DNA from 3 places in the Halomonas sp. SIMBA_159 genome. Region 2 is predicted to be linked to each of the others. Evidence: predicted binding sites of a transcription regulator. Region 2 holds the regulator's gene; each other region holds the start of a gene.
What was found. The regulator FNR, encoded in region 2, switches genes on or off when oxygen is low (the NO sensors DNR and NnrR bind a similar motif). The targets are predictions, from matches to a motif close to TTGATNTANATCAA.

Region 1 (11,258 bases), on a different contig from region 2:
TAAATAACGCCGGGTAGCCAGCCTAGTAGCGTTAACACAGCACTGATGAGTACCCGTTGGGCACCGCCTTCGGTCAAGCCCACCGCTAAAGGTGGCAGCAGCACGGCCAACGCGCGATAAGCCAGCGTCAACGTCTCAGGCTCTGGCGGGAGATCGGGGGCTGCCCCTGAAGAGGAAGGCGGCGCCTTCTCATCGTCCGCTTTCGCAGCTGTGTCAGCCTTTATGGGCGGTGGCGTATAGTGCCCCACAGCAGCATTCGCCTGGGCCGACTGGGCTTTTTCGCGCTCAAGCGCCTTACGGTGAGCCTCTTTGTCGATTTTTTGCTCCAGGGTTTCTGCGCCTTCTGCCAGGTCGTCGTGATGGCGCTCCCAATCCTCCCAATCGTGTGGCGTGCCCGACTTAGGACGATGGCTGCCAGCACCACGGGCGCGCTCCCAGGCTTTCTCTTCCAGCGTGTTGGGCCTTTCAGGGTCTCGATCCAGGCCTACGCCTTTACGATTTAAATATTCTCGAGCATCCATTACGGTTCCTCTTCGCGGTTGAGGCCAATTTAAAAAGCGGCAAAGCGTTGAATAACGTCAGTATGGGGGCAGCGCAGGGTGAGTTAAATCACCTACAGTAAGAGAATCGGCTGTGGCCTGTCGATCACGTAAAGGAGTGCTCCAATGAATAAAAAAATCCCGGATACCGTACGCGATATTATGTCCCGCGACTGCTACCGTGTTTCAGGAGAAACATCCATTACTACCCTGGCGCAAGGGCTCGCCCTCCACCGCCTGCCGGGCGCGCCTGTGGTGGATATGGCTGACCGCTTAATCGGCTTTATTTCCGAGCAGGACGTTTTGGGGCGTGTGCTGGACAGTATCTATCATGACGATGAAGCGCCACTCGTCAGAGAGTTAATGCGCCAGGATGTACTCACTACCTCGCCCAATAAAAGCATTACCGATTTAGCACAGGAAATGCTGGGCGCTAAACCGAAAATTTATCCGGTGGTTGAGCAGCAGCGTCTGGTGGGCATCGTCACCCGGCGCGATATTCTGATGGCACTCCTTACGATTCGCCGACATTAGCCACTGCCATTAGCCACTATCATTATACACTGCGCTAGTCCTCAACAAGCAGGCAAAAAAAACCGCTGCTTGAAAAAGCAGCGGAAGCAAGGGATCGAAAACAATAGCCAGAACAACACTATTAGCGACTGCCATCGCGATGTTGCCTGTACACACTCAGACACTCTGCAGAGAAAAAGTTCGCAAAAGGTTAAAATTTTCGTCTGGGCAGGCGCGAGCGTATACTAGACAGCCACTCTCCAATGGGCGCAGAAGCGGGCGCCTAACCTGATGCGGCTGGGAGCTTGACATGGCACTTTACCTACTGGTGTTTGGCGTCTGTGTGCTGGTAATAGGAGCCGTGCTGCTGGTGCTAATGAGCGCAGGAACGCCGCGCTACCGCACTGAGCCGAAAGATCTGATTTCGCTATTTGATAAAGCGCTAGAGAGTAAGGTCAGTGAAACCGAGTGGAACGCGTTGATTGGCTACCCTATTCGTCATGATGAGTATTTAGACAACGTCCGCCGCCGTGCCGCGCATCTTATGGATACTCACGGGCGGCGATGGCAGATTGCGCAGGGCAAGCCGCTACTTAACCAAGAGGGTTACGCAGAGCTAAAAGCATTACGTGATCATTTAGCGGCCCACACAGCGCTTCGTCAGCGCTAATAGAGCAGCAGCGACGAGGAGACCTCAATGCCGAGCACTATCCGTCAAATTCCCCTGGAAAGCGCTACCAAGCATCACTCCCATGATTTTCACCAAATCGTGATTACGCTCTGTGGCTCTTCCGAGTTTGAAATTGAGGGGCTTGGAGGCCGGGTCAATGCGTTTTCCGGCTGTATTGTGCCCGCCAACCATGAGCACTACTACTCTGGAAATGGCCATAATCGCCAGCTGATTTTAGACCTTCCTGAGGATGCTCCCGCCCTCACTGGCGAACACCGAGAGCTGGTCGCGCTATTTGATGCGCCGCGTTTCTTTGCTTTAGACAGCCCGTTACGCCACTACTTAACGTTTGTCGAAAGCGAACTGGCCCGCGGATTTGACAACTCGACGACCTCTTTTCAACAAGACCGTTTGGCAGCCACCCTCCTCGGCTCACTAAAAGCGCGCCTAGGTGCGCCTGGATGTGCTGCCCAACGACGCATCGACCTTGATCAGATCGACCGCTTCATCCGCCGACATTTGGCCGATGAGCTGCGCGTGGCAGACCTAGCCAAACTGGCATGCCTGAGTGAAGCGCACTTTTCTGAACGTTTTAGAGCGCAAACCGGGCTCTCACCCTGGCAGTATGTGCGCAGGCAGCGGTTGCACGCAGCGCGCCAACTAGTGATGCAGAGCCGCCTACCGCTAACCGATATCGCCATTCAAACTGGGTTTGCCAACCAGAGCGCGCTCTCTCATGCGTTTCGCCGCAGCTATGGCGCATCGCCACGTCAGTTACGCCAAGGCTTTGCCGCGCCCTCACTCGATGCCAACAATCGTTCAACGCCTCATTCAACGGCGCTCTCCCCGGCGGCATCCCCCGTGGGAGCAGGCGTACTCGCGTCTCGTTAATGCATTGCTCGCGAAGACGCTCAAAATGTCATCCTGTTTGCTGCTAGCGGCGCTCTCTCAACTCTACTAAAGTCGTAATTAGCAACTTCTTGCCGCGAAATTGACACGTTTTGCCATGAAAACGACATACACCTAACGACAGCTAGCTCTACATTCAAACGTCAGCCTGGGCACTTGCCCTGCCATCACTTTTTTAACGGTAGCTGACCCAGCTATTCGTTCAAGTTGCTCGTTTCAGACCTGTCTTACGGGGGCCTCAATGCTCAATGCTAAACAAATGCGTGACTCTGCCACCTGGCAAACCGACCTTGATACGCTGCTAAAGCGTGTTAGCGAACACTACATCGTCGATGAAGACACTTATGTCAGCGAACTGATCAAACTACTGGGCGCTGACCAGGACGATTTTTCTCGCATTGAGGCCAACACGGCAGCACTGGTGCGCGACGTACGCAACATGGATACCGCGGTTGATACCATCGACGAGCTGCTGCAACAGTACAGCCTGGATACCCATGAAGGCCTGATGCTGATGTGCCTGGCAGAAGCGATGCTGCGTATTCCGGATAAAGCCACCGCAGATGCGCTGATCGAAGATAAGCTTGGCCCCGCCGACTGGCAGTCCCATGTGGGCAAGAGCGAATCGTGGATGGTTAACGCCTCTACTTGGGGCCTGTTAATGACCGGCCGCGTGCTGAAGCTGGACCACCCGAAAGAGGGCCAGCCCGCCCACTTTATTAACCGCATGGTTAATCGCATGGGCGAGCCGGTGATTCGCCGGGCGATGATGGAAGCGATGAAAATCATGGGCAAGCAGTTCGTGCTTGGCCGCGATATCAACGAAGCCCTGAAACGCTCTAAGCCGCTATTCAATAAAGGCTACACCTACTCCTACGATATGCTGGGTGAAGCCGCACGCACCCGCGACGATGCCAAACGCTACTTTGACGACTACGCTCGTGCCATTGAGCAAGTGGGCAAAGCGTGCAAATCGCTGGGCGACAAAACCCCTGCGCCGTCAGTCTCTATCAAGCTCTCTGCCCTGCACCCCCGCTATGAGTTTGGACGCCGCGAACAAGTTCTGACAGAACTGGTAGATACCGTTATTCAACTGGTCACCAAAGCGCGCGCACTGGATGTGGCTGTCACCATCGACGCGGAAGAAGTTGACCGCCTGGAGCTTTCTCTAGAAGTCTTCCGTGCGATTTACCAAAGCGACGCCGTCAAGGGCTGGGGCCACTTTGGCTTGGTGGTTCAGGCTTACTCCAAGCGCGCGCTGCCAGTACTGCACTACCTCAACCGTTTGGCCGATGAACAAGGCGATGAAATCCCGCTACGCCTAGTGAAAGGTGCGTATTGGGATAGCGAAATCAAAGAGTCTCAGCAGCTGGGTATCGATGGCTATCCGGTTTATACCCGCAAGGCGTGTACCGATGTGGCTTACCTGGCCTGCGCGCAGTTCCTGCTGTCTGACGACACCCGTGGCCGCATTTTCCCTCAGTTTGCGACGCACAACGCCCATACCGTCACGACGATTTTGGAACTAGCGAACCACGACAGCCGCCCGTTTGAATTCCAGCGCCTGCATGGCATGGGCGAAGCGCTATATGATGCGGCCCTTGAGCGTGCCCCCAAAGGCACCTACTGCCGTATTTACGCACCGGTCGGTGCGCATAAAGACCTACTGCCCTACTTAGTACGTCGCCTGCTGGAAAACGGCGCTAACTCGTCGTTTGTTCACCAGATTGTCGACCCAGATGTGCCGGTGGAGTCGCTGTGTCAGCATCCTATCGACACCCTGCGCCAGCAGAAAACGTTCTACAACAAGCGTATTCCTCTGCCTAAAGACATTTATGGCGCGAAGCGTCGTAACTCCCGTGGGGTTAACTTAAACATCCGTAGCCACTACGACCCGCTAATGGAAAAGATGGGCGGGTTTATGGACAAGCAGTACCCCACCAAGCCGCTACTGGCCTTTGATGTGGCAGACGACAGCGCTAACACGCATAGCGTGACGTCGCCTTTTGATCGCCGCCAAACGGTTGGTAGCGTGCAGTGGACGAGCAAAGAGCAGGCCGCTAAAGCCCTTGACGCCGCCTGGGAAGCCTTCCCCCGCTGGGACGCCACCCCGGTTGCCGAGCGCGCAGCAATTTTGCGTCGCTTGGGCGACCTGATGGAAGAGCACATGGCGGAGCTGATGACACTCTGCTCCCGCGAAGGCGGCAAGCTGCTGACCGATGGCGTCGATGAAATCAAAGAAGCGGTCGACTTCTGCCGCTATTACGCCATGCGTGCTGAAGAGTCGTTTGGCGAGCCCATTGAGCTGCCTGGTCCCACCGGTGAATCCAACCGCTTGATGATGGGTGGTAAAGGTGTTTTTGCCGCCATTAGCCCCTGGAACTTCCCGGTCGCCATCTTCTGCGGTCAAATTGTTGCCGCCGCCGTCGCAGGTAACACGGTACTAGCGAAACCCGCTGAGCAAACCTCGATTGTCGCCCACCGCGTTATCGAGCTGCTATACGAAGCAGGCATGCCCCGTGATGTAGTGCAGCTGCTGCCGGGTGACGGCCCTACCGTAGGCAGCGTGCTGACCTCTGACCCGCGCATTACCGGCGTAGTGTTTACCGGCGGTACCGACACAGCGCAAATTATTAACCGCGCTCTCGCCGCCCGTGACAACGCGCCGCTACCCACGCTGATCGCAGAAACCGGCGGCATGAACGCGATGATCGTTGACTCCACTGCCCTGCCCGAGCAGGTCGTGGTGGATGTCATTCAATCTGCTTTTCAGAGTGCTGGCCAGCGCTGCTCTGCCCTGCGGGTGCTCTACCTTCAGGAAGACGTTGCTGACCGCGTCATCGAAATCCTCAAGGGTGCGATGAGCGAACTGCGTATTGGCGACCCCCGCGACCTGGGTACCGATGTGGGCCCGGTCATTGATGAAGATGCCCGCAAGGGGTTGATGGCCCACATCGAGAAGCTGAAGGGCGAGAACCGCTTAGTGGCTGAAACACCGATGTCTGCCGAGCATACCCAGCACGGCACTTTTGTACCGCCGGTCGCCTTTACCATTGACAGTATTGACGCCCTGACGCGCGAGCAGTTTGGCCCGGTACTACACATTGTGCGCTTCAAAGCACGCGAGCTTGATAAGGTCATCAATGACATTAACGGCCGGGGTTATGGACTGACCTTTGGGGTGCATAGCCGTAACGAATCCTTTGCCGCTGAAATAGCGCAGAAAATTCGGGTAGGCAATGTGTATATCAACCGTAATATCATCGGTGCTGTTGTTGGTGTTCAACCGTTTGGTGGCCAAGGCTTATCAGGCACCGGCCCTAAAGCAGGCGGGCCGCACTACCTGCAGCGTTTTGTGACCGAAAAAACGATTACTAACAACACCGCCGCTCTGGGTGGCAACGCGTCGCTTCTGGCGCTAGGGGATGAGTGAACGGCTCATCAACACAACTAACCTGAACTCCTGAAAAGGAACCGTCTCATGGTTGACAATAATAGAGCAATTGCCTTGACGTGCGCGGCCTGTATGGGCCGCCTGTCGGGCACGGGGAACATTGCGCACACACGTACCCATCAACTCTCTCATGCCTTGTCTAGCGGATTCGCGATGACAGGCAGTGGAATGAAAACTCAGGGTTAACAACAACAAGGCTGCACTATGGCCGCTGCTGCTCGGCCAACGCAGCACCTGTCGACGCTCGCCGTGTACAAAAGAGTCAGCATCCGCAGACACTTTTGTACCCAGCGTAGCCTCGTACTCACAAACTGGAGAAGTTTCATGGCTACAGGTGTTTGGATTAGCTTATTCGGTTACTTTGCGCTCATGATCGCCATTGGCGTTTATGCTATGCGCAAATCAACGTCTTCCTCTGAAGACTACATGCTGGGTGGCCGTACACTCAGCCCACAAGTGGCCGCCCTTTCAGCGGGTGCGTCTGATATGAGCGGCTGGCTGCTGCTCGGCTTACCGGGGGCGATGTTTGTCTCTGGCCTGGGCTCCGCCTGGATCGGGATTGGCCTGCTAGTAGGCGCTCTCTTCAACTGGATTTTAGTTGCGCCGCGCCTGCGTGAACAAACCATTCACTATGGCAATGCAATCACGATCCCTGCGTTTCTGGCGAACCGCTTTCCGACCCGGGCACTGTCTCTGCGCACGGTATCCGCGATCGTTATCGTTATCTTCTTTGCCGTCTATACCGCCTCCGGCTTAGTGGCAGGCGGCAAGCTGTTTGAAAGCGCCTTCACCGGTGTTTATAACTTCGGCGATATGAGCAACTACGCCATGGGCGTGATGATCACCCTCGGCGTGGTGCTTATCTACACCGTGGTAGGTGGCTTCCTGGCCGTGAGCATGACGGACTTTGTTCAGGGCTGCATTATGATGCTGGCACTGATCATCATGCCCGCGGTGGTGCTGTTTGGCGAAGGCGGCGGTGGCTTCTCTCAGGCGTCACAGACGCTCAATGAGGTCGACCCCACGCTGCTGTCTTGGACCGAAGGGTTAACCTTCATCGGCTGGCTCTCTGCGGTGACCTGGGGCTTGGGTTACTTTGGCCAACCGCACATCATTGTGCGCTTCATGGCGATTCGCTCTCAGAAAGACGTGCCTACCGCCCGTAACATTGGTATGGGTTGGATGCTGATCTCACTGATTGGCGCTGTTTCGCTGGGCTTGGCAGGTCGTGCCTACGCCGTTCGTAATGGTCTGGACGTTCAAGACCCGGAAACGATCTTTATCATTCTAGCCAACCTTCTTTTCCACCCGCTGATTACTGGCTTCCTCTACGCGGCGCTGCTGGCGGCGATCATGAGTACCATTTCTAGCCAGCTGCTGGTGTCGTCTTCCTCACTTACCGAAGACTTCTATCGTCTGTTCCTGCACAAAAACGCCACTGAGCAACAGTGTGTAGCGGTTGGTCGTGTTTGCGTGGTGCTGGTCGGCGTGGTGGCTGCGATTATTGCCTCTGACGAAAACTCCCAAGTCCTGGGGCTGGTCAGTAACGCATGGGCAGGCTTTGGTGCGGCCTTCGGCCCGCTGATTATCTTGGCGCTGATGTGGCCGCGCACCAACGGTGCTGGCGCACTAGCGGGCATGATTGTCGGTGCTGTGACCGTCATGCTGTGGATCACTCTGGGTTGGAACGGCTCGTTCATGGGTGGTCCCGGCATTTACGAGATCATTCCTGGGTTCCTCGCGTCCTTCATCGCTATTTTGGTGGTCAGCAACATGACTGCCGATGCCGGTGAATATCAGCATATTGACCGCAAAGAAGCGTAATACGGCGGCATGACCAAGAAGGGCTCAGCGGGGAAACCCGCTGAGCCCTTTTTTGTGCCTGAGGCTAGATGCATATTGCTAACCGCCTAAACAAGAGGTTACCGCCTTTTGCCCCAGGTCAATACTGGCTGCTCTAGGGCTCGATACACTGACCGCATGGTTGTTCACCTCAACCCTTCCCCATCACTTATCGGTCAGGAGCGACGCTATGCGCCTTTTATCATTACCTTCTCTACTTATTACTGGAGTTGCCGCCGCCACCTTGGTAGCCAGTAGCCAAGCCGTTGCCTATGGCGCTGGCGATTTCTTTACTCGCGTGGGCGTGGCCAAAGTGGCACCTAAAAGCGACAACGGCTCGCTAGCTGGCGGTGCCTTCGCGGTCGACGTTCAGGATAAAACCGACTTCGCTTTCACCTTAGGCTACCGCTTTCATGACAAAGTAGGGGTAGAGCTGCTGGCTGCACTCCCTTTCGAGCACGACATTGAACTCAACGGTGACAACCTAGCATCAACAAAACACCTACCACCCACTCTGACGCTACAGTATTACCCCTTGGGCGGCAGTGATTCTCAAGTACAGCCTTACCTGGGTGCCGGTATTAATTACACGCGCTTTTCCGATGAGAGCCTCGCCATTGGCGAGCTTGAGCTAGATGATTCTTGGGGCGCGGCCGCTCAAGTGGGCGTCGATCTGCTCATTGATGACCACTGGGCACTCAACGCTGCTGCTTGGTACTTAGATATCGACACCGACGCCTCTATTAATGGCGCAGGTGCGGGTACCGTAGCGATTGACCCCATGGTGGTCATGGCAGGCTTGAGCTACCGCTTCTAGCCTCTACTCTCGCTCATGCAACAATGCCCAGCGCTCGCGCCCTGGGCATTGTTATATGGCCCTACCTCAACGTTGCTGATTAGTTCTCGGTAACCAGCTTGTCCACGCGCTCTACTGCTCTCACTACCAGCAGCTGATCGCTTGCTCGCACTTTCTGCTGCATCAAATATGCCGCCATCGCGGGGGCGACGTCACATTTGGCGGGCAGAGCAGCGTCCGCATCAATAAGCGCATTCATACGGGCAACAAAAACGTAGCGCACCCACTGGGGCAACGACATCGTATCGATACAAAAAGGCTGCTGGCTGGCAAAGGCAGCCGCATCCGGGGTGGGCGTACGCCACAGATCGGCGGCCTTCATGGCGGCTTCAAGCTCAAGAAGCGCGGTTTGAAGCTGTTGATGGACGCTCATAAACACCTTATGGGTTGGTCATATTTAGCCACCATTATCCCAACTCTGTGGGTAACTTGCCACTCGCAGGCGTGCTCAACGGAGTTATTCACCGATTCACAGAAAACCTGCAAGAGGCTGTGGATAAACTATGGAAAGGTGTCGCCACCGCTAGTCTCACGTGGCTTACGCAAAGTTGCTCAATTTTTAACCACTTAGACAATAAAGCGCGGATTATTCAGCGGTTGCGGCTGACAGTGGCAAGGCAGCAAGGTAGAGTGCAGGCTTGAAATGCGGAAGGATGTCATGCAGCCAATTAACACCCTTGATGAGTTTTTTACACGCAGTGGCGCTGAAGTGTCGCTTTACCATATGGGACGCAGAGTAACTGCCTGCTCCAGGGAAACCCTGCGCGCGTTTGAAAATGCCGAACAGGCCTGGCCAGAACCGTGGCAAGGGCAAGCGCGCCTGGGGATCGTCTTTCGCCTAGGGGCGATGGAGGAGCCTGCTATCTGGTTTTTAGCGCTGCCACTGGATGAGCAAGGCATGCTATCGCCTGCACAGCGCGATGGCTTTATTAACCGCCTTCTGGAAACCCTGGGTCGCAATGCCGCCGCGACAGACCCAAATGTGCTCGACGCTGCAGAAACAGCAGACGTGGACCATTTAATGAAGGATAATCCGCTGGCCTTTACGCCTGATATCACCTTTCAGGCTATGCTAAACGCCCGCGCCACCTATGCCAGCGCCCTACCCGCCAGCCAGCACCTAGAGCCTGTAGAGGCCTTCCTAAGCGGCCAGCAGACAATTGACTGGCAAGCATTAGGATTGCAGGGCATCGCGGATTACGTCGTGCGTTTGGACACACCAACCGCCGATGCGCTGGCACTGCGTATTGCCGATCTGCCGACCAGCGTTCTTCACTCGCTCTGCTACTGCCTTGAGCACCAAGAGCTCCCAGAGACATTGGTAGAAGCTTTGCGCACCCAAGGCGAGCAGGCCGCCAGCAGCGGCGACCTAGAAACGCTGTGTGCCTGCGTGCGTAGCGTGGGCAGTTCGCCATCGGATATCGCTGGCCGCTGGTATACCAGCCTATTAAGCGATAGTGCCGCCAGCGGCCCCGACCTGATGGCCGCCATCGCCGGTCGCGGTTGGCCATTACTGGAAGATGCCGAGCGCTTACCGCTATTCTTACAGCGTTTAGCAGAAGATGAACGCAGCCATTTTGCGGCTATAGTACGCGATATCGCACTGATTCCCCGGCTACGCTTACCGGTGATGCTCACGTTGCGTGATGCTCCCGCTGGCTCGGCTATTCAAGCACGTTTGTCGTCTATGCAGCCCAATCAACGCGGCTAGCGGACACCGTCATCACTATGTCTTGTTTCTCTTATAATGTCAGGAGTGCGCTGTGAAGGAATTACCCTATCAGGCCAAAGCTGTCATCGGCCGCCGTGAAATGGTGACGTTACCTGAGCTAGGGCTTCACCTTTGCTGCAAAGCCGATACAGGCGCGCGGACATCGGCGCTGCACGCCGAAGAGATTGAAACCCATGAAGATGCTGAAGGGCAATTGTGGGTAAGCTTTTTGACACACAGCGGCGGGCCGGAATCTCCTGCCCACCGCTACCGTTTGCACCTGCATGACCGTCGCCGCGTTACCAGCTCGAACGGCCATAGCGAGTGGCGTTATGTCATTCGAACTCCCATGCAACTGGGCGAACTGAACTTTCCGGTTGAATTAACCCTGACCGACCGTAGCAATATGCGCCACGCGATGCTGCTGGGTAGGCGCGCTATGCGCCGCCTACTGGTAGCCCCCGGCGCTGCATTTTTGCACGGCGAGCCTTAAACACTTTTAAACAACGACCCTTTTTGGCCCGGAGCCCTGCATGCATATTGCCCTGCTTTCTCGTAATCGTAACCTCTATTCGACGCGCCGACTGGTAGAAGCCGCCGAACAGCGTGGTCATACCGCTCGCGTAGTCGACACGCTACGCTGCTACATGAGCATCGCCTCGCACCACCCTTCTATTCACTATAAAGGCGCAGAGATTGAGCCGTTTGATGCGGTGATTCCGCGTATTGGCGCATCGGTGACTTTCTACGGCTGTGCGGTACTG
Region 2 (11,258 bases):
CCGCGTTTAATGCGTATTTTCGAAGCCATTGAGATTGCCAGCGCCACTCGGCGTATTATGCGCCAAAACATGGTGTGGTCGGTGTGCTATAACTTTTCGGCGCTGCCGCTGGCAGCGATGGGCCTGGTGCCCCCTTGGCTTGCTGCGATTGGGATGTCGTTAAGCTCTCTGGTCGTGGTAGGTAATGCGCTACGCCTCACCCGCTGGCGCACGACGCCTGCTCCCCAGGTGGTGCCTGCGACACCGGTGACCGTATGACGATTTTATATCTGCTGATTCCTCTTTCGCTGATTCTTTTGGGGCTGGCCGTGTGGGCCTTCTTTTGGGCCGTCAAGAACGATCAGTTTGATGATTTAGAAGGCCCTGCTCATCGTATTCTCTTTGACGATGACGACAACGACCTCACACCCGACCAGCGTGCCGAGCGTAAAAAAACGGCCAAGCCACCCCGCGACCGTGAGCCGCCCCCATGAATCCCACCGGACTTGACCTGCCGCCGCTGATGGCGGCATTTGTTTTTGGCTTAATGGGCGGTGCCCACTGTATTGGCATGTGCGGCGGTATTATGAGCGCCCTTACCTTTGCCGTGCCGCCCAGCATGCGCCACCCTGCCCGCATGGGCGGGCTACTGCTCAGCTATAACCTAGGGCGTATTCTCAGCTACATGACCGCGGGTGCTATGGTGGCCGCCCTCGGCACGCTGATATCGCTCTCACCTGAAGCACGTATTGCACTGCAGGTAGTGGCTGCGGTGATGCTGATCTTAATGGCACTGTATATCGCTAACTGGTGGAAAGGCCTGTTAAAAGTGGAAGCCATAGGGCGCAGGCTTTGGCGCTATATCGAACCCATTGGCAGGCGTTTGATGCCCGTGGTTTACCTGCCCCAAGCGTTTGCCTTAGGTGCCTTATGGGGCTGGCTGCCCTGCGGGCTGGTGTACTCCATGCTCGCCTGGAGCCTAGCGATTGCTGACCCGCTCCAGGGGGCGCTGCTGATGGGTGCTTTCGGCTTAGGCACCCTGCCCGCCTTACTGGCAACAGGCCTTGCTGCCCGTCAGCTTAGCCACTTAATTCGCCACCCCGCCACGCGCAGCCTCGCCGCGCTGACGATTATCAGTTTTGCGCTATGGCAGCTCTGGGCACTCCTCTCCCCCGCTGGGCATTGAGCACTATCAACGCCACTCTTTCAGCGCTCGGCTATTACGCCGTTGCTTGATATAGCTCAACGCTTTGCCCAGTGCGCTGGCATAGCATAGGCGCATCCGTTTATCTGCTTGCCCTGTTACGCCGGAGCGCTTCCTATGCCCGTTCATGCCACTGCTGCCCTCGCTCACCCTACTTCCGCAGCGGCTGAGGCCACTGCCTGGGACGACGCTTTGATACGCCGCTACGACACCAGCGGCCCTCGCTATACCTCATACCCAACGGCACTCTCGTTTCACGATCAATTCACCGCTGACGATCTAACCCAAGCGCTTGAGCGCAGCAACGCCAGCCAAAAGCCGCTCTCGCTCTATGTGCACGTACCGTTCTGTCGCAAAATTTGCTTTTATTGTGCATGTAATAAAATCGCTACGAAAAATACCGCCCTCGCAGAGCCTTACTTATCGCGGCTAGACCGAGAAATGGTGCTCACCTCACGTCATCTGGACACCCAGCGGCCTGTGCAGCAGCTACACTGGGGAGGCGGTACCCCTACGTTTCTGACCCTCGCTCAAATGAGCGATTTAATTGACCGCCTAGACGCTCGGTTTGGCTTATCCAGCTCGCCCGACCGAGACTATGCCGTCGAGATTGACCCTCGTGAAGCGGATGTTTTTACGCTGCGTCATTTGCAATCACTCGGTTTCAACCGGCTAAGTCTGGGCGTGCAGGACCTCAACGCACGGGTGCAAACGGCCATTAATCGCGTTCAGCCGCGGGTACTTACTGAAACTTTAATGGATGAGGCACACCGCCTTGGCTTTCGCTCACTTAATCTGGATTTGATTTACGGCCTGCCGTTTCAAACCCAGCAAAGTTTTGCCGATACGCTTCATCAGGTCATTGAGCTTAATCCCGCTCGGCTGTCGGTGTTTAACTACGCCCATATGCCAACGCGTTTTGCCCCTCAACGACGCATCAATGAAGCCGACCTACCCAGCCCAGATGAAAAACTAGCGATTCTACACACCACCATTGAGATGCTGACTCAAGCAGGCTACGTACACATCGGCATGGATCACTTTGCTCGCCCAGACGATAGTTTGGCCCAGGCCCAGCGTAACGGCACGCTACAGCGTAATTTCCAGGGTTACTCCAGCCACGCCCAGTGTGATTTGATTGGTTTAGGAGTGTCCGCCATTTCTCGGGTAGACGATGTCTATGCTCAAAACCCTACCCAGTTAGCTCACTATGAAGCGGCCTTAGATGAAGGTAGGCTGGCGACGGTGAAAGGGTTAAGATTAAATAAGGATGACCTAATACGCAGAGACGTCATTGAGCGGCTCATGTGCGATATGGCCATCGACCTAGACACGGTGAGTAAGCGCTGGGGAATAGACGCTGCTGACTACTTTGCCACCGCCATTGAGCAGCTGGAAACCGCCGAGCAGGATCGTCTGCTAACGCGCCAAGGCCTCTATTTTCAAGCCACGCCTACCGGTCGGCTTCTGATTCGGCACCTAGCGATGGCCTTCGATACTCACTTACAACGTCAGGGCAACCAGCGCTATTCTAAAATTGTATAAGCGCCTTGAGACACCTGTCCCCTGTGCCTATGATGGCTAATAAGAAGGGAGAATTACATGTCATATCCTGCCAGCCAACGACGCTCACTGCTGCAAGAGGCGCGCTGCCAAACCTGCAGCTTGAGTTCGCTGTGCCTACCGCTCGCTTTGGAACTTGAGGATATGAGCCAGTTCGATGCCATTATTCGCCGCCGCTCGCCGCTGAAGAAAGGCGAACCGCTGTTTCGCCAGGGTGATCCGTTCACCAGCGTTTATGCCGTGCGCTCTGGCAGTTTGAAGCAGGTAACCAGCGAAGGGAATGGCAACGACCAGCTCACTAATTTCTTTCTACCCAGCGAGTTAGTCGGTCTGGATGGCATCGACGAGGAGCACTACCCCGGCACCGTGATTGCCCTGGAAACCACCACGGTGTGCGAAATTCCGTTTGACCGCCTGGACACCCTCTCAGAAGAGATACCTGAGCTGCGCGGCCAACTTTACCGCAGTATGAGTAAGGAGCTGCGCGATGACCGACGGATGATGCGCTTACTATCGCGCAAAACCGCCGACCAGCGGCTGGCCAGCTTTTTAATTACCCTCTCTGACCGCTTCCGCCGCCGGGGCTATTCGCCTTACAGCTTCCGGCTTTCCATGTCTCGGGCGGATATGGGCAACTATTTGGGTCTGGCGGTGGAAACGGTCAGCCGTATTCTCAGCCGCTTTCAGCAGCAGAGCGTGGTGGCCGTCTCAGGTCGCGAGGTCAATATTTTAGATATGCAGCGCCTCATCACCCTGGCAGAAGAAGAGGCGCAGACAATTACACGTTAAACGCCTGAATGCGTCCTTCCATCAACGCAGCCTGCTTGGCTTCTAAACCGGCAAAATCGAACAGCGCACGGTCGGCAAGCTGCGAAGGGGCCACGTTGGTGACCGCTTTAAACATACTTTCTAATCGGCCAGGATGTTTTTTATCCCATTCCGCCAGCATCTCTTTGACCACCTGACGCTGCATATTGGGCTGCGAACCACACAGATTGCAGGGGATGATCGGAAACTCCATTAGCCGTGAGAACTCCGCAATATCCGCCTCTTTGCAGTACGCCAGCGGGCGAATCACAATATTTTTGCCGTCATCCGAAAGCAGTTTTGGCGGCATCGCTTTTAAAGTGCCCCCAAAGAACATATTCAAGAACAGCGTCTCAAGAATATCTTCCCGGTGATGGCCAAGGGCAATCTTGTTCGCACCGATCTCTTCGGCAAAACCGTACAGCGAGCCACGCCGCAGACGCGAGCAAAGCGCGCAGGTAGTTTTACCTTCTGGGGTTTTCTCCTTCACCACCGAGTAGGTATCACGCTCCAGAATGTGGTACTCCACACCCTGCTTATCTAAATACCGGGGCAGCACATGCTCTGGAAAACCCGGCTGCTTTTGATCCATATTGACCGCCACCAGGGAAAAATTAACCGGTGCGTTACGCTGTAGGTTGCGCAGAATCTCCAGCATCGTATAGCTATCTTTACCACCAGAGAGACACACCATCACCCGGTCGCCCTCTTCGATCATGTTGTAATCGATGATGGCGTTTCCCACCTCGCGCCGCAGGCGTTTCTGCAACTTGTTGAATTCACGCTTCTGCTTGGCATCCTGCAGGTCGTTCTGCTGGGAAAGGTGATCGTCAGACGCGCTGTCTGACAATGCGGGGTCAAAGTAGTCAGGTTGTAACATGGTCGTCGCACTGCCGATGGGTGAAGGAGCAGCGCGTATTCTAACAACACTACGAAGCTCTACCCAATAAAACCCTAGGCTGTTAATGCCACCTCGCGCTGAAGACGCAGGTATAAGAGCGCACTGGCAGTGGCTTCACTCACCACGCTGGGCCAGGTTAACGGCGGCAACTGCCAGCGAGCGAGCGCATCCTCAAGACATCGGCTAGGGTCGATATGGGGATGCAACCGCCGCAGCTGCCGCCCATGCAGCTTGGCAAGATCTACCTGGGCATTGGGCAACCCGAACCCTAGTCCAGCACGAAACAGCCCGTTCAGCGGTTCGATGGTTTGATCCAACTGCCACCCCACCAGCGGTCGATTACCAATAAACTCCGCAAGCTCACTCAGGCACTCTGCATCAGGGTTACGGGGTAAATCCGTGCCGTGGAGCTGATAATGACGGCGCAGCGTCGCCGGTACCAGTGAAGGTGACGCTGCAAGAGTAGCCACCCACGTTCTGCTGGTGTGAACGCGCCGAGGGCTGAGCACCACTGCAGCCACGCTCATCACCGCAGGCTGAACGTCACTTACCTGACACGCCATGGCCACGGCTTCTTCTCCCATATAGGGTTGGAACAGCCAGGCATAGGGCGTATCCGACCAACGCCGCCGGTCGCTTTCTCGCTGCAAAAGCGTGCGCAGTGAACCGCTCAACAGCGTCATGTGTCGATCTAACAAGGGCATCCCGCTCACGAATACTCCAAATGGTAGCGATGAGAAAGACGCTGTTTAAAGTCTTTCACAATATGTAAGGCTTCACGCAGCAGGTCCCGCTCTAACGAAGAAAGCTCTTGGACCACCACTCGATTAGTGCGTTTTGGATTGATGCCATCCAGCTCAAGCAGCTGCTGGCGTAAACGTAGCTCAGTAAACAGCGACAGCGCCTCGCCTAAGTCATCGGCAAAGTGCCGGTCAAGCCGCCCATCGATGGCTAACGCGTCTAAGCGGTCTAGGGTGGAGGTAGCTTTAATGCGCCGTTCAAGGGCCATGGTGCGAACACCATGCACTATCGGGAAAATTCCGCCCTTTTTAATATCAATCCCGTGCTGGGGCTTTTTCAGCGACCCAAACAGCGTCAGCGGCGTTGAGAAGCGCAGCGCAGCACGAGCAAAGTATGAGAGCAGCAGCTCATCGTGGGAACAGCGCTCAAACAGCGCATCGCGCACCTGATCCAATAGCGCGGGATTGCCCGCTACGCCGTGGGAGTCGAGCAGAATGGCTAGCTTCATCAGGCTATCGCCATCACGGGCATTGACCCACTTGGCAATGTTACTTTTCCACTGCGACACCGTGCCTACCCACTCGGGGTTTGAGACCATAATGTTGCCAGGGCATGGTGGGTAGCCGAGCTGTATCAACGTCTCGGTGAGTGTCGACATGTCTTCACCCACCGTAGGCCACTGGCAGTCATCTGCCAGAATCAATCCGTTATCCTGATCGGTTTTAAGAATCTGCTCGCCGCGCCCTTCACTGCCCATCACCATCAGGCAGCTTTGACGGTGATACTGCTCAGGTACTGTGAAACTCCAGGCCTTACTCATGATGCGGCCATTTAGCGCCGCCAACAGATCCATGGCAAAACGCAGTTTTACCCCTTGCGCCATCAGGGCATTGACCAGTTCCGGCGTACGCTGGCTGGCGGCTGCCAGCGTCTCCAGGTCATTCGCTTGCTCAACCTGCAAACTCACCACGTAGCTACGGCTTGAGAAGAAGCTCAGTACGTCCATCAGCTCCACAACGCCTTGAACGCTCTCGCCCTCCATCACGACTACCCGCGCGACTTTATGGCGGGTCATTAAAATCAGGGCTTCAAACAGGTATTGCTCGGGTGCCACGGTCACAAGCGAGCGGTTAGCCAGCGCTTCTACCGGGGTTTGCTGAGTAGCGTCGCCAAGCACTAGACCATTGAGCAGGTCGGTTTTAGTGACCATACCCAGCGCGCCTTGAGTACCCACCAGCAAGCTATCTGCGTGGCTCTCGTTTAGTTGTCGAACGGCGTCGTGGATACTTTTCGACGCGTCAATCAACAGCGGCTCGCGCATACAGTCGCGTACCTTGGCCAGCATAAAGCCCGCCATCGTGACGCCACCTTCGGCGCGCTTTTCGGTCAGCAGGCGTGCTTTGTGGGAAAGCGACTGTTTAAAAAATTGCTCAAACGGCGGATATTGACGGCACAGCTGCGTGAACAGCGCCTTGGGCATCACATAGCACAAGCACTCCTGCTCGGCTTGAAAGCGGTAGCGGCTTTTGCCGTTGAGAATACTGATCGCACCAAACAGATCACCGCCAGTGTAGTGGCCAATACGCGCACTAGCCGCCGGTAGCGTTGGATCAAGCTCGGCGACCTCGCCTTTATGAATCAAAAAGACCGACTCACCCGGCTGCCCCATCTCCAGAATAATTTCGTCGCGGTCAAAATAAGCAAGATCCATCCCGCGACGAACATGATCACGCCCCGCTTCATCCATCAGCGTAAACGGTAGCTGGGATAGATCCACTTCCACCATGGGCGACCTCGCTTTAGCGCAAATATTAGGAAACACATTGAGCACTTGATGACGTTTCAACTAGCACTCTATTCAGTTTACTCAACCGGCACTTTCGTTATACTTTCCGCTATAGCGCTAACGTCTTAACGACGTTAGTTCAGAGACTAAAGTAGTGACTTTTTAACTCACTTAAAGCCACTCATCTTCTCTTATTAAGGTAGCAAACATTACTTTTAACCGAGCCATAGACCATTGTCCTATCACCCGACACCTGGCGTTTAAAAAACGATGAAAAACCAATATAAATAATGCTTTATATTCACAACGACCATTTTCACTACGCTGCTAAGCGCGCCTGATACCAAAGTCTGGGATTTATTTTTTTCAATTATTGCCCAGTATTATCAACGAGTCATACAGGGTAATCGCACGACACCTATCTAATGCACTTCCTAACGCACTTCACGCTGATGCATGGAAAGCCGCTGACGATAACTTGATGATCACCCAACAACGATACAAGACATCTTAAAAGAAGAAGGTGACGTGCCTGGCAACACTGCCTTACCGCTCAACACTCAGTGCGGTTTTTGTATGCGGGGTTGCCCTGATGGATCACACGCTATCTTGAGTTCACTTTCCAACCCTAAAAATCACAACTGGAGAGCAACACAATGGCAGACGATAAATCCAATGCTGCTGAATACTGGAAGGCCAACGTCCGTCTGATCTTCGGATGCCTAGTGGTTTGGGCATTTGTCTCTTATGGATGCGCCATCCTCTTTCGTCCGCTTCTCGCGGGCATTCCCGTTGGCGGTACGGACCTGGGCTTCTGGTTTGCTCAGCAAGGCTCCATTCTTACCTTCATCGTGCTGATCTTCTTCTATGCCTGGAGAATGAACACGCTCGACAAAAAATACGGCCTGGGGGAGTAAGCCAGTATGAGCCAGTTTGCAATCAACTTACTGTTTGTTGGCGCCTCGTTTGCGCTCTATATCGGGATTGCGATATGGGCGCGAGCGGGCTCCACCAAAGACTTCTATGTCGCCGGCGGCGGCGTACACCCCATCACCAACGGCATGGCAACAGCGGCCGACTGGATGTCTGCGGCATCGTTTATCTCCATGGCGGGTCTTTTGGCCTCTGGCGGTTACGCTAACTCCACCTTCCTCATGGGCTGGACCGGCGGCTACGTTATCCTGGCGATGCTGCTTGCCCCTTACCTGCGTAAGTTCGGCAAGTTCACCGTTCCAGATTTCATCGGCGACCGTTTCTACAGCAACACTGCGCGTTTAGTGGCGATTGTGTGCTTGATCATTGCCTCGGTAACCTACGTTATCGGCCAGATGACCGGCGCAGGCGTGGCGTTCTCCCGCTTCCTCGAAGTCAGCAACACCTGGGGTATCTGGATCGCTGCGTTTATCGTCTTCCTTTACGCCGTATTCGGCGGTATGAAAGGCATCACGTATACGCAGGTTGCTCAGTACGTGGTACTGATCATCGCCTATACCATTCCGGCGGTGTTTATCGCCATGCAGCTCACCGGCAACCCGATTCCGATGTTCGGTATGTTCAGCACGCACACTGAATCTGGCGTTCCGCTGCTGCAAAAACTGGATGATGTGGTATCCGCACTTGGCTTCCGCGACTACACCGCCGATGTGGATAACAAGCTCAACATGGTGCTATTCACCCTGTCGCTGATGGTCGGTACTGCTGGCCTGCCCCACGTTATCATTCGCTTCTTCACCGTACCGAAAGTGGCCGATGCACGCTGGTCAGCGGGCTGGGCACTGGTATTCATCGCCCTGCTCTACCTGACAGCGCCTGCGGTTGGTTCCATGGCACGTCTGAACCTGATGACCACTGTCTATCCGGAAATGGCTGGCCAAACAGAGAACTACGAAGAAGCTGCGCGTAACCCGATCCTCTACGAAGATCGTCCTGCGTGGTTCAGCACCTGGGAAGAGACCGGCCTGATCACCCACAACGACCTGAACGAAGATGGCCGCATCCAGTTCTACAACGGCACGGCTGACTTTGCAGATCGCGGTTGGGAAGGCAACGAGCTAGAAGTTAACAACGACATCCTGGTACTGGCGAACCCAGAAATTGCCAACCTGCCAGGCTGGGTAGTGGGCTTGATTGCAGCGGGCGGTATCGCAGCGGCACTCTCTACGGCAGCGGGTCTGCTCTTGGCGATCTCTTCGGCTATCAGTCATGACTTGATCAAGACCATGATCAACCCGAAAATCTCCGAGAAAGGCGAAATGCTCGCGGCGCGTATATCCATGGGCGGTGCGATCTTGCTGGCGACCTATTTAGGGCTTAACCCGCCTGGGTTTGCTGCGCAAACCGTGGCACTTGCCTTCGGTATTGCCGGTGCCTCGCTGTTCCCTGCGCTGATGATGGGTATCTTCTCCAAGCGCATGAACAACAAAGGCGCAATCGCCGGTATGCTGGCGGGTCTGATCTGCACCCTGCTCTACATCTTCACCTACCTGGGCTGGTTCTTTGTTCCAGGCACCAACATGCTGGCCAACACGCCGGATAACTGGATGCTGGGCATTTCTCCCCTCTCGTTTGGTGCCGTAGGCGCGGTGATTAACTTCTCAGTGGCCTTCCTTGTCTCTAACGCCACCGATGCACCGCCGCAAGAAATTCAGGACCTTGTGGAAAGCGTACGCTATCCGAAAGGTGCTGGTGCAGCAGTTGATCACTAAGTCATAATCGTTCCTCGCTATTGCGCCACTGGCCAGTAGCATCATGGGACCACTTACCATCGGGCTTCCTCAGGGGAGCCCGATGGCTTTTAAGAAGGAAACGTTATGATTTGGCACTTAGTGGCCGCTGTTTTTGCAGGCCTTGCGGCTGCCGGTATTGGCTTACTGCTTCGCACCTTGAGCCGTAAGCGGCTTCCTAAATGGATGGTTCCGGTGTTTGGTGGCCTAGGCATGCTGGGGTATCAGGTTCAGTTCGAGTACGACTGGTTCGAGCATAAGCAGCTACAGCTGCCGGAAACAGCCCAAGTAATTTCCAGCGACACCTCCAGCAATATGTGGCGCCCATGGACGCTTTTTTTCCCGATCACGACCACCTTTAGCGTGGTGGACAGCGAGAACGTGCGGGCCCAAAGCGTCGATGGCGATCTGGTAGCCGAATTTATTCTTTACCAGTTCGAGCGCCGCCATACGGATCTGATTACCACGCAGCCCTATATCCTCAACTGCTCAAGCCGAGAGCTGGTTCCGCTACACCCAGAAACGGGAGAGGCGGATCTCAATGAGCTACGCACACTCCGTGACACCTCACCGCTGCTGACCACCGTTTGCCAACTGGCCAACGAACGGCAGACGTAGCGCCTCCCCTTCGCCTAGAATGGAGCCCTTTGCTGGGCGAAGGTCGGTTTAGACGTGCTGTTTAGACGCACCGCTCAGAAGCGCTATTTAAAGGTACTGTTAAAAGTACGATTGGTGAGGAGACACTATGTTTCATGGCGGGCTGCTTGTCGCGGTGTCACTGCTCTATATCGCAGTGCTGTTTGGTATTGCCTGGTTTGGCGACCGGCGTGCACGCACTCACGGCGCTAGCCGCCGCCGCCCAATTATTTATAGCTTGGCACTCGCCATCTACTGCACGTCGTGGACGTTTTACGGCGCAGTGGGCCAAGCGGCCACCGCGGGCTGGTCGTTTGCCAGTATCTTTGTCGGGCCTATTCTGACCTTTTTACTGTTCTGGCCCGTGCTCGCGAAAATGATCCGCGTCGCCAAGCACCAAAACGTCACCTCCATTGCCGACTTTATCGCCTCCCGCTACGGCAAAACCCAATCTTTGGCAGCTTTTGCTAGCCTTGTGGCCCTGATTGGCACGCTGCCCTATATCGCCCTACAGCTAAAAGCGGTCTCCACCACCTTTAGCGTGTTGACCGATGCCCAAGATATGACCCACACCCCGCTGTTTGGCGATACGGCCTTTTATGTGGCGGTGGTGATGGCCATTTTTGCCATTCTATTTGGCACCCGGCATACCGATGCCACCGAGCACCACGAAGGGTTGATCCATGCAGTCGCCTTTGAGTCGCTGGTCAAGCTGGTGGCGTTTTTGGTGCTGGGCGCCTTTGTCACCTGGGGCATGTTTGACGGCTTAGGCGAGCTGATGGGCCACGCCGAAAGCCAGCTAGAGCTACAGCGCCAGCTCGCCAACCAAGACTTCGGCCAAAGCTTCTGGGCGCAGACGCTGCTCGCTATGCTGGCCATTCTTTGCCTGCCGCGCCAGTTTCACGTGGCGGTGGTGGA
Region 3 (6,509 bases), on a different contig from region 2:
CGCCTACTGATTAATAACAATAAAAAAAACGAAGGTATACGGAACATAAACCAGGATCTCCATCACCAAAATCGGGCTTACAATTTCCAGCTCCGACAAGAAACAAAGAAATGAGACTAAACGTTTTTATTTAAAAGTCTTTATTCAGCTATACCATGCACATGGAGCATGTACACTGTATACCCTAGCAGGCAGACAATGAATAAAAAGCATTATTTCAGAGCAAACACATTTCAGTTATTTTATTTAATCATTTTTAATGCTATTTTTTGCAAGTAGGGAGCTCCTAGCAGTATTAAACTAAAAGCGACTGGCCATGCAATATAAAACGCCGTCCACCAACGGTATAAAAAGCCGTCAGATAGTCCTGTATTCGCCCAAGTAATGACAAAAGTCATAATGGTCACCATATAAACTGACATGACCAAAGGAAATACGAAGCGAGAAAAACGTCGCGGAAAAATCACAGCCTCTCCTTAAAGTTTGACAGTTGAGTCAAAATCTCAATGGCTCTAAATCTTGGATACCTAGCTACATACTCACAATAGTCAGCGACCGGCCCGCAGTCATTGATCAGCGGTTCGGTCGCTGACGTCTACCACTTAAAAACTAAATACTGGTATTTGAGGATCACGCATCATTTCTGCCATCGGGCCAGGTGCTGCTACCCCTACACCATCTCGAAGATCTTCTTGAGTGTATTCAGAGTTGGGAAGATAAACCGCACAGACATCGACTGTCGCACCCTCTGCCATGAGCATCCCCATAATGCCTTCAGGTGTTACTTGCCCTGCAGGATTACTAGGAGGAGTATTAACCGCTTGCTCACTTTGGTAATCATTAGTAGCTAAATCCCCTGCTGCATCGCAAAGCAAAATGTGCAGCTCAGTCCCCTGCTGATACATGGCGTTTCCTAGTATCATTGCCATGGTTTGTGTTTGTAGCGAGTCACTGGTCAATATAATCAATGCTTTTTCGCTTTCGTTTTCATGGTGCTCAGCCACCGCCATCATTGGGAATGATAGTGTCAAAGCGCTGGCAACCAATAGCATGTTACGCATGTTGATGTTCCTCAAAGAGTGATTAAAGTTTTAATAGCACAGCATTATTGAGCATTATGCCAAGCTACTTCTGGATCTACGTTATAGCTCCACGGTAAGCCAGAGTTGCGCCAACCGTTTAAAGCACGAACCCCCTTTGAATCGCCTTCTGAGAGCGTGCTTCCTTCAAAACCATCACTGACGGAGTAAACCTGAGAAAAGCCCATCTCAGCGATCACATCAGCGGCAGGTGCGCTACGTGTTGCTCCTGAACGACACATGACAATGATCGGCGTTTCTTTATCGACTTGATGCTGGGCAAGGGCAGCTTGCACCTGATCTTCGAATTGACTGTTACGCACCATCGGCCACGTATTCTCTTCGGCATCAAATCGAGTCATATCCGCCAGCACCCAAGGCACATGAATGTCTGTTGGCTCCGCAAACCCCGTAAATTTAATTTCAATAGGGTCACGTACATCGACCAATATCGCGTTGTCATTGACCTGGAGAAGCTCATACGCTTCACGTGCGTTGACATAAAGCCCTAGCGACGTTTCACGGTAAGCAGATGCCGAATCACTTGCGAAAACCGTTCCAGCTACCATCATCAGCCCCGCCATAAGAGGGAGTGTGAATGCTTTACCTGACCTTTTCATAACAAAACCTCATAAGGTAATAACCATTTTAAGGCTAGCCTGTTTTAAGGCCAGAGGCACGAGGCATTTAGTCGCATATCGAAAAAGTGATCATTGGTTGGCACATTAGCCACTTTTAATTCTTTTTATAAACATAAGGTTAACTCCCAAGATTAAGGCAACATTAAGTACAGCTCGATAACCCATTGACGCATATCAATTTTTTAATTTAGCGACAGCGTATCTTTAACGTTATTCCGTCCTTCGTTTGTACGCGAATGACCTGTTCATCAGTTAAGGAGGCGCTATGGACGCCATACGCCGCTCGCTACTCGGCCAGCTGGCCCGATTAAGTGCAGGCGCTGCACTGGTACCCTTTTCTAGCCTTGCCCAAGCAGGCATTAATCAGCAGCCTGCCCGGCGCGAAGGTGATCCTACAAAGCGCTACGGCATGCTGATTGATCTTCGCCAGTGCATCGGCTGCCAGGCTTGCACGGTGTCGTGCCATATTGAGAACGCCGCCCCGCTTGGCCAGTTTCGCACCACGGTCTCCCAGTACGAAGTGCAGCACCAGGAGAGCGGTGAGCTGGCCACGTTCATGCTACCCAGGCTGTGCAATCACTGCGAAAACCCGCCCTGCGTGCCCGTTTGCCCCGTTGAAGCTACCTACCAACAGCAGGATGGCATCGTTGTGGTTGATAGCGACCGCTGCGTGGGCTGCGCTTATTGCGTTAACGCCTGCCCTTACGATGCCCGCTTTATTAACGAGCGCACCCAAACCGCCGACAAATGCACGTTCTGCGCGCATCGTTTAGAGGCAGGGCTACTGCCCGCCTGTGTTGAAAGCTGTGTTGGAGGTGCGCGGATTATTGGTGATATGCGCAATCCTGACAGCCAAATCAGCCGCATGATTCAAGAGCACCGTGATGCACTGATGGTACTTCAGCCAGAAAAAAACACGCTTCCCCAAGTGTTCTACCTCGGGATGGATGAACGCTTCACTACACGCCCCGTGGCGGAACCCGTGGCGCTTGAAGTGTTTGACCCCCACGGCCAGGAGATGGGCTATGAATTCCACCATTGAACTGCTCGCCCCGCGTTATGACATTGCCTGGTACCCCTGGGCAGTACAGTACTTTTTCATGATCGCCGTCTCCTACGCGAGTCTCTGGCTTGCAGCCCCCGCGTTAATCTTCGGCAAAAAAGCGTGGCTGCCCACCGCACGTCTTGCACTCATCGCTTGCGTCAGCACCACGCTGGTCGCACCTGTTGCACTACTTGCAGATCTACACCAACCGTTGCGCTTTTGGCACTTTTATGCTCACGCCAACACCCACTCGTGGATGTCCATCGGCAGCGTGGTTCTGCCGCTCTATCTCGTCAGCGTACTGGGCCTTGCCTGGCTGGCTTGGCGCCCGGCGCTCCAGGCCCGGCGAAATGCGCCAGGGCTGAGCGGATGGATGGCTAAATGGCTAAGCCTGGGCGATAGCGCTACTCCAAGGGCGCTGGTGGCCATCGTGGGGCTAGCCGCACTACTGCTTTCCAGCGGCATTATGCTTTATACCGGCGCGGAGCTTGCCATTGTGAAAGCACGCCCGCTATGGAACACCGTATGGCTTCCGCCCATGCTGGTCGCGACAGGCTTCATCGCGGCAGCAGGGCTTTTGCTGGTACTCAACCGGGTAAGCGGGCTGTGTTCGCACGCCACCGTTCGGCAAATGCTGTATGTCCTACTCGCCTCCTGTGCCGTAGCGGGTTTAATCGCGGCTAGCTGGTTCCTGGATGGTATTAACGCCAACGTTGGCTCGGTCGCAGCAGCGCTGGAGTCTGTTCGTCACAGCCCTTCCTGGCGTAGCACCGCGCTGTGGGGCGGTATTACTGGCATAACGCTCTTTATAGCGGTGGCGTGGTTACTCTCACGCTCGACCCAACGCCAACCCGCACTGCTTGCCTGGGCTTGGCTACTCGGTCTCGTAGCTATTCATATGGGCTGGATGTTCCGTTGGGTGGTGCTGATGGACGTTCAGCACGTCGCCCGTAACAGCGCAGGCTTTCACCACTATGGCATCCCCGCTGGCTCGTCCGGCACCTTAGGCATCGTGGGTACGTTTGGGCTTTGGCTCACCGCTATCTTACTGATTGAGCTATTTATCCCATGGCGGCAAGCCCAACAAGGTGGCGTTAAACCGCCGCCCTCTTTCGATACCAATACACCCAGTGACTCGCTTAACGCCGAACAAGGAGCGCCTAACCATGGCTAAGTCTGCTCAAGACCCTTCACGCCGCCGGTTTCTTAAAGGCGCTGTAGCCGCAGGCGGTGCCGCCACCTTTGCAGTAGGCTACGCTGACCCGCTTGCCAAAATGGCCAAAGGACTCAGTGGCAGTGCGGGGGAAAAACCCAAGCACAACATTCACGGCAACTCGCTCACACCGGAGTACCGCGTTGACTTAGCCACTGGCGAGCTAACCCTCACTCCCAACCAACGCACCGCCTTTACCATTTGCTACGGCTGCACCACCCAGTGTGGGGTGCGAGTGAGGGTTGATGACACAAAGGGCGAAGTGCTGCGGGTATCTGGCAATCCTTACCATCCGCTCTCTGCAGATGACCATTTACCGATGCGCACCCCAGTGGCCGATGCGCTTCGCAGCGTCAGCGCCTATGGCGAGCAAGGGCAGGTTAACCGATCTACCGCCTGCGCCCGCGGCAATGCCATGATGAGCCAGATCACTAACCCATTCCGTATCGACCACTGCTTGAAGCGCGTTGGCGAGCGCGGTAATCGGGAGTGGCAAAAAATCTCGTTTGAACAGCTGATTGAAGAGATTTGTGAGGGGGGCGATCTGTTTGGTGAAGGCCATGTAGATGGGCTGCGCGCCATTCACGACCACGACACGCCTATCGACCCTGCCAATCCAGAGTACGGCCCCAAGGCGAATCAGCTGATGGTCATGGAAGCCACCGACTACGGGCGCTCAGATTTACTCAAGCGCTTCACGCTCAACGCCTTTGCTACCCGCAACTACGGCCACCACGGTGCTTATTGCGGCTTGGCGTTCCGCATGGGGTCGGGGGCCGTGATGAACAATATTGTCACCAATGCCCATGTAAAACCCGATATTCAGAACGCACAGTTCATCATGTATATCGGCTGCGCGCCTAGCCAAGCAGGCAACCCGTTTAAGCGTCAGGGCCGCTTGCTTGCTCAGGCACGCGCTGCAGGAACCCTTGAGTACGTGGTAGTCGACCCCGCGCTAAATGCCGCCACTTCCCACGCGGCGGATAATAACCGCTGGGTGCCCATTCGCCCCGGTACCGACAGCGCCTTTGCCATGGCAATGATTCAGTGGCTGCTGGATAACGAGGGTTACGCCAGCGACTTCCTCGCCCTACCGGGCCAGTCCGCCGCCGATGCCGCAGGCGAGACCACCCACTCCAACGCGACGCATTTGGTCATTGATACGTTTGAACATCCGCGCCGTGGCTACTTTTTGCGCGCCAGCGATTTGGGCCTTGCTGAGGCCGGTAGCGATGCGGATATTCCCGTCGTCGTGTCAGACGGCGAATTCGCGCTCAGCGAAGATGTCATGGCCGCCGAACTATTTGCCGAGCGCGCAGTGGAGCTTGCCGATGGCAGCACCGTCACCGTTAAAACCAGCCTAACGCTGCTGCGTGAATCGGCCCATGAATACGACATGGACACCTATGCTGAACATTGTGGTATTCCCAAAGCAACGATTATCGACTTAGCTAAAAAGTATGCCAGCCACGGCCGTAAGGCCGCCGTTAACTGCCACGGCGGTATGATGTCAGGCAACGGCTTCTACGCTGCTTTTGGCGTTCAAATGCTCAACCTGTTGGCAGCCAACTACAACATGAAAGGCGGCAGCGCGGTGGGCGGCGGCACCTATAAAGGCACCGGCGAAGGCCCACGCTACGACTTAGCCAATTTCCCCGGCAAGCGTGGCCCGCAGGGCGTGTTTCTCTCGCGCTCACGCTTTCCCTATGAAAAATCATCGGAGTACCAGCGCAAGGTAGCGGCTGGCGAAAATCCCTACCCTGCTAAGGCTCCTTGGCGCTCGCTCGCGCCGCCAACACTCACGGAACATTTGCCTTCCGCGCTGGATGGCTACCCTTACCCCATTAAAGCGGTGATTGGCTGCATGGCTAATCCGATTTACGGCCAAGCGGGCTTAAAAGGCGTGATTGTTAATAAGTTGAAAGATCCCAATCGCTTGGGGCTGTTTGTCGCGGTTGATGGCTTTATCAACGAGACCAACCGCTACGCCGATTACATCGTACCGGATTCAGTGATGTACGAAGTATGGGGCTTTGCAGGCTCCTGGAAAGGCACACTAGGCAAACTAACCACCGCGTGCTGGCCGGTGGTTGAACCGCGCCAACAAAAGACTGCCGAAGGCGAGCCGGTGTCTATGGATAGCTTCTTCATTGCCGTGGCTAAGCGGTTAGGACTGCCGGGCTTTGGCGATAACGCCATACCCGATGCTAACGGTAACCTTCACCCGCTCAACCGCGCTGAAGATTACTACTTGCGGGCAGCGGCCAATATTGCCTTCCAAGAGGCGCCGCTACCAGAAGCGAACGAAACTGACGTTGCCCATAGTGGCATTGCACCGCTGCTGTCTAAGCTTGAACGTACGCTGAAAGCCGATGAACGCGGACGTGTGGCCTACCTGTACGCCAGGGGTGGACGTTTTGAAGATGCCAGCGAACACTTCGTAGGCCAGCATTTAAAACGCCAGTGGAAAGAAACCCTGTGTGTCTATAACGAAGCGGTTGGCACCAGCATTGATACCACCAATGGGTTGC

Region 1: a site for FNR is predicted at 8,018-8,031, ahead of R0J87_RS12870 (OmpW/AlkL family protein). Genes of this name have one in related genera too.
Region 3: a site for FNR is predicted at 1,885-1,898, ahead of dsrO (sulfate reduction electron transfer complex DsrMKJOP subunit DsrO). Genes of this name have one in related genera too.

What each region holds. Positions count from the first base shown of each region.
Region 1 is NZ_JAWJBT010000018.1:10,552-21,809, reverse strand. Features, by position in the region: gene R0J87_RS12900 (YqaE/Pmp3 family membrane protein) at 1-521, opposite strand, end outside; gene R0J87_RS12895 (CBS domain-containing protein) at 666-1,073, shown strand; gene R0J87_RS12890 (hypothetical protein) at 1,363-1,722, shown strand; gene R0J87_RS12885 (helix-turn-helix domain-containing protein) at 1,750-2,613, shown strand; gene putA (bifunctional proline dehydrogenase/L-glutamate gamma-semialdehyde dehydrogenase PutA) at 2,873-6,064, shown strand; gene putP (sodium/proline symporter PutP) at 6,410-7,909, shown strand; gene R0J87_RS12870 (OmpW/AlkL family protein) at 8,118-8,744, shown strand; gene R0J87_RS12865 (YqcC family protein) at 8,824-9,156, opposite strand; gene R0J87_RS12860 (DUF3549 family protein) at 9,442-10,494, shown strand; gene R0J87_RS12855 (ATP-dependent zinc protease family protein) at 10,547-10,987, shown strand; gene rimK (30S ribosomal protein S6--L-glutamate ligase) at 11,028-11,258, shown strand, end outside.
Region 2 is NZ_JAWJBT010000004.1:134,805-146,062, forward strand. Features, by position in the region: gene R0J87_RS03975 (heavy metal translocating P-type ATPase) at 1-258, shown strand, start outside; gene ccoS (cbb3-type cytochrome oxidase assembly protein CcoS) at 255-473, shown strand; gene R0J87_RS03985 (sulfite exporter TauE/SafE family protein) at 470-1,165, shown strand; gene hemN (oxygen-independent coproporphyrinogen III oxidase) at 1,301-2,728, shown strand; gene fnr (fumarate/nitrate reduction transcriptional regulator Fnr) at 2,786-3,535, shown strand; gene ttcA (tRNA 2-thiocytidine(32) synthetase TtcA) at 3,525-4,433, opposite strand; gene R0J87_RS04005 (3'-5' exonuclease family protein) at 4,508-5,158, opposite strand; gene R0J87_RS04010 (DUF294 nucleotidyltransferase-like domain-containing protein) at 5,164-6,981, opposite strand; gene R0J87_RS04015 (DUF4212 domain-containing protein) at 7,638-7,898, shown strand; gene R0J87_RS04020 (sodium:solute symporter family protein) at 7,905-9,686, shown strand; gene R0J87_RS04025 (hypothetical protein) at 9,792-10,322, shown strand; gene R0J87_RS04030 (NahK/ErcS family hybrid sensor histidine kinase/response regulator) at 10,450-11,258, shown strand, end outside.
Region 3 is NZ_JAWJBT010000042.1:74-6,582, forward strand. Features, by position in the region: gene R0J87_RS18070 (DUF2798 domain-containing protein) at 243-467, opposite strand; gene R0J87_RS18075 (DsrE family protein) at 603-1,061, opposite strand; gene R0J87_RS18080 (rhodanese-like domain-containing protein) at 1,106-1,651, opposite strand; gene dsrO (sulfate reduction electron transfer complex DsrMKJOP subunit DsrO) at 1,986-2,762, shown strand; gene nrfD (NrfD/PsrC family molybdoenzyme membrane anchor subunit) at 2,746-3,939, shown strand; gene R0J87_RS18095 (molybdopterin dinucleotide binding domain-containing protein) at 3,932-6,509, shown strand, end outside.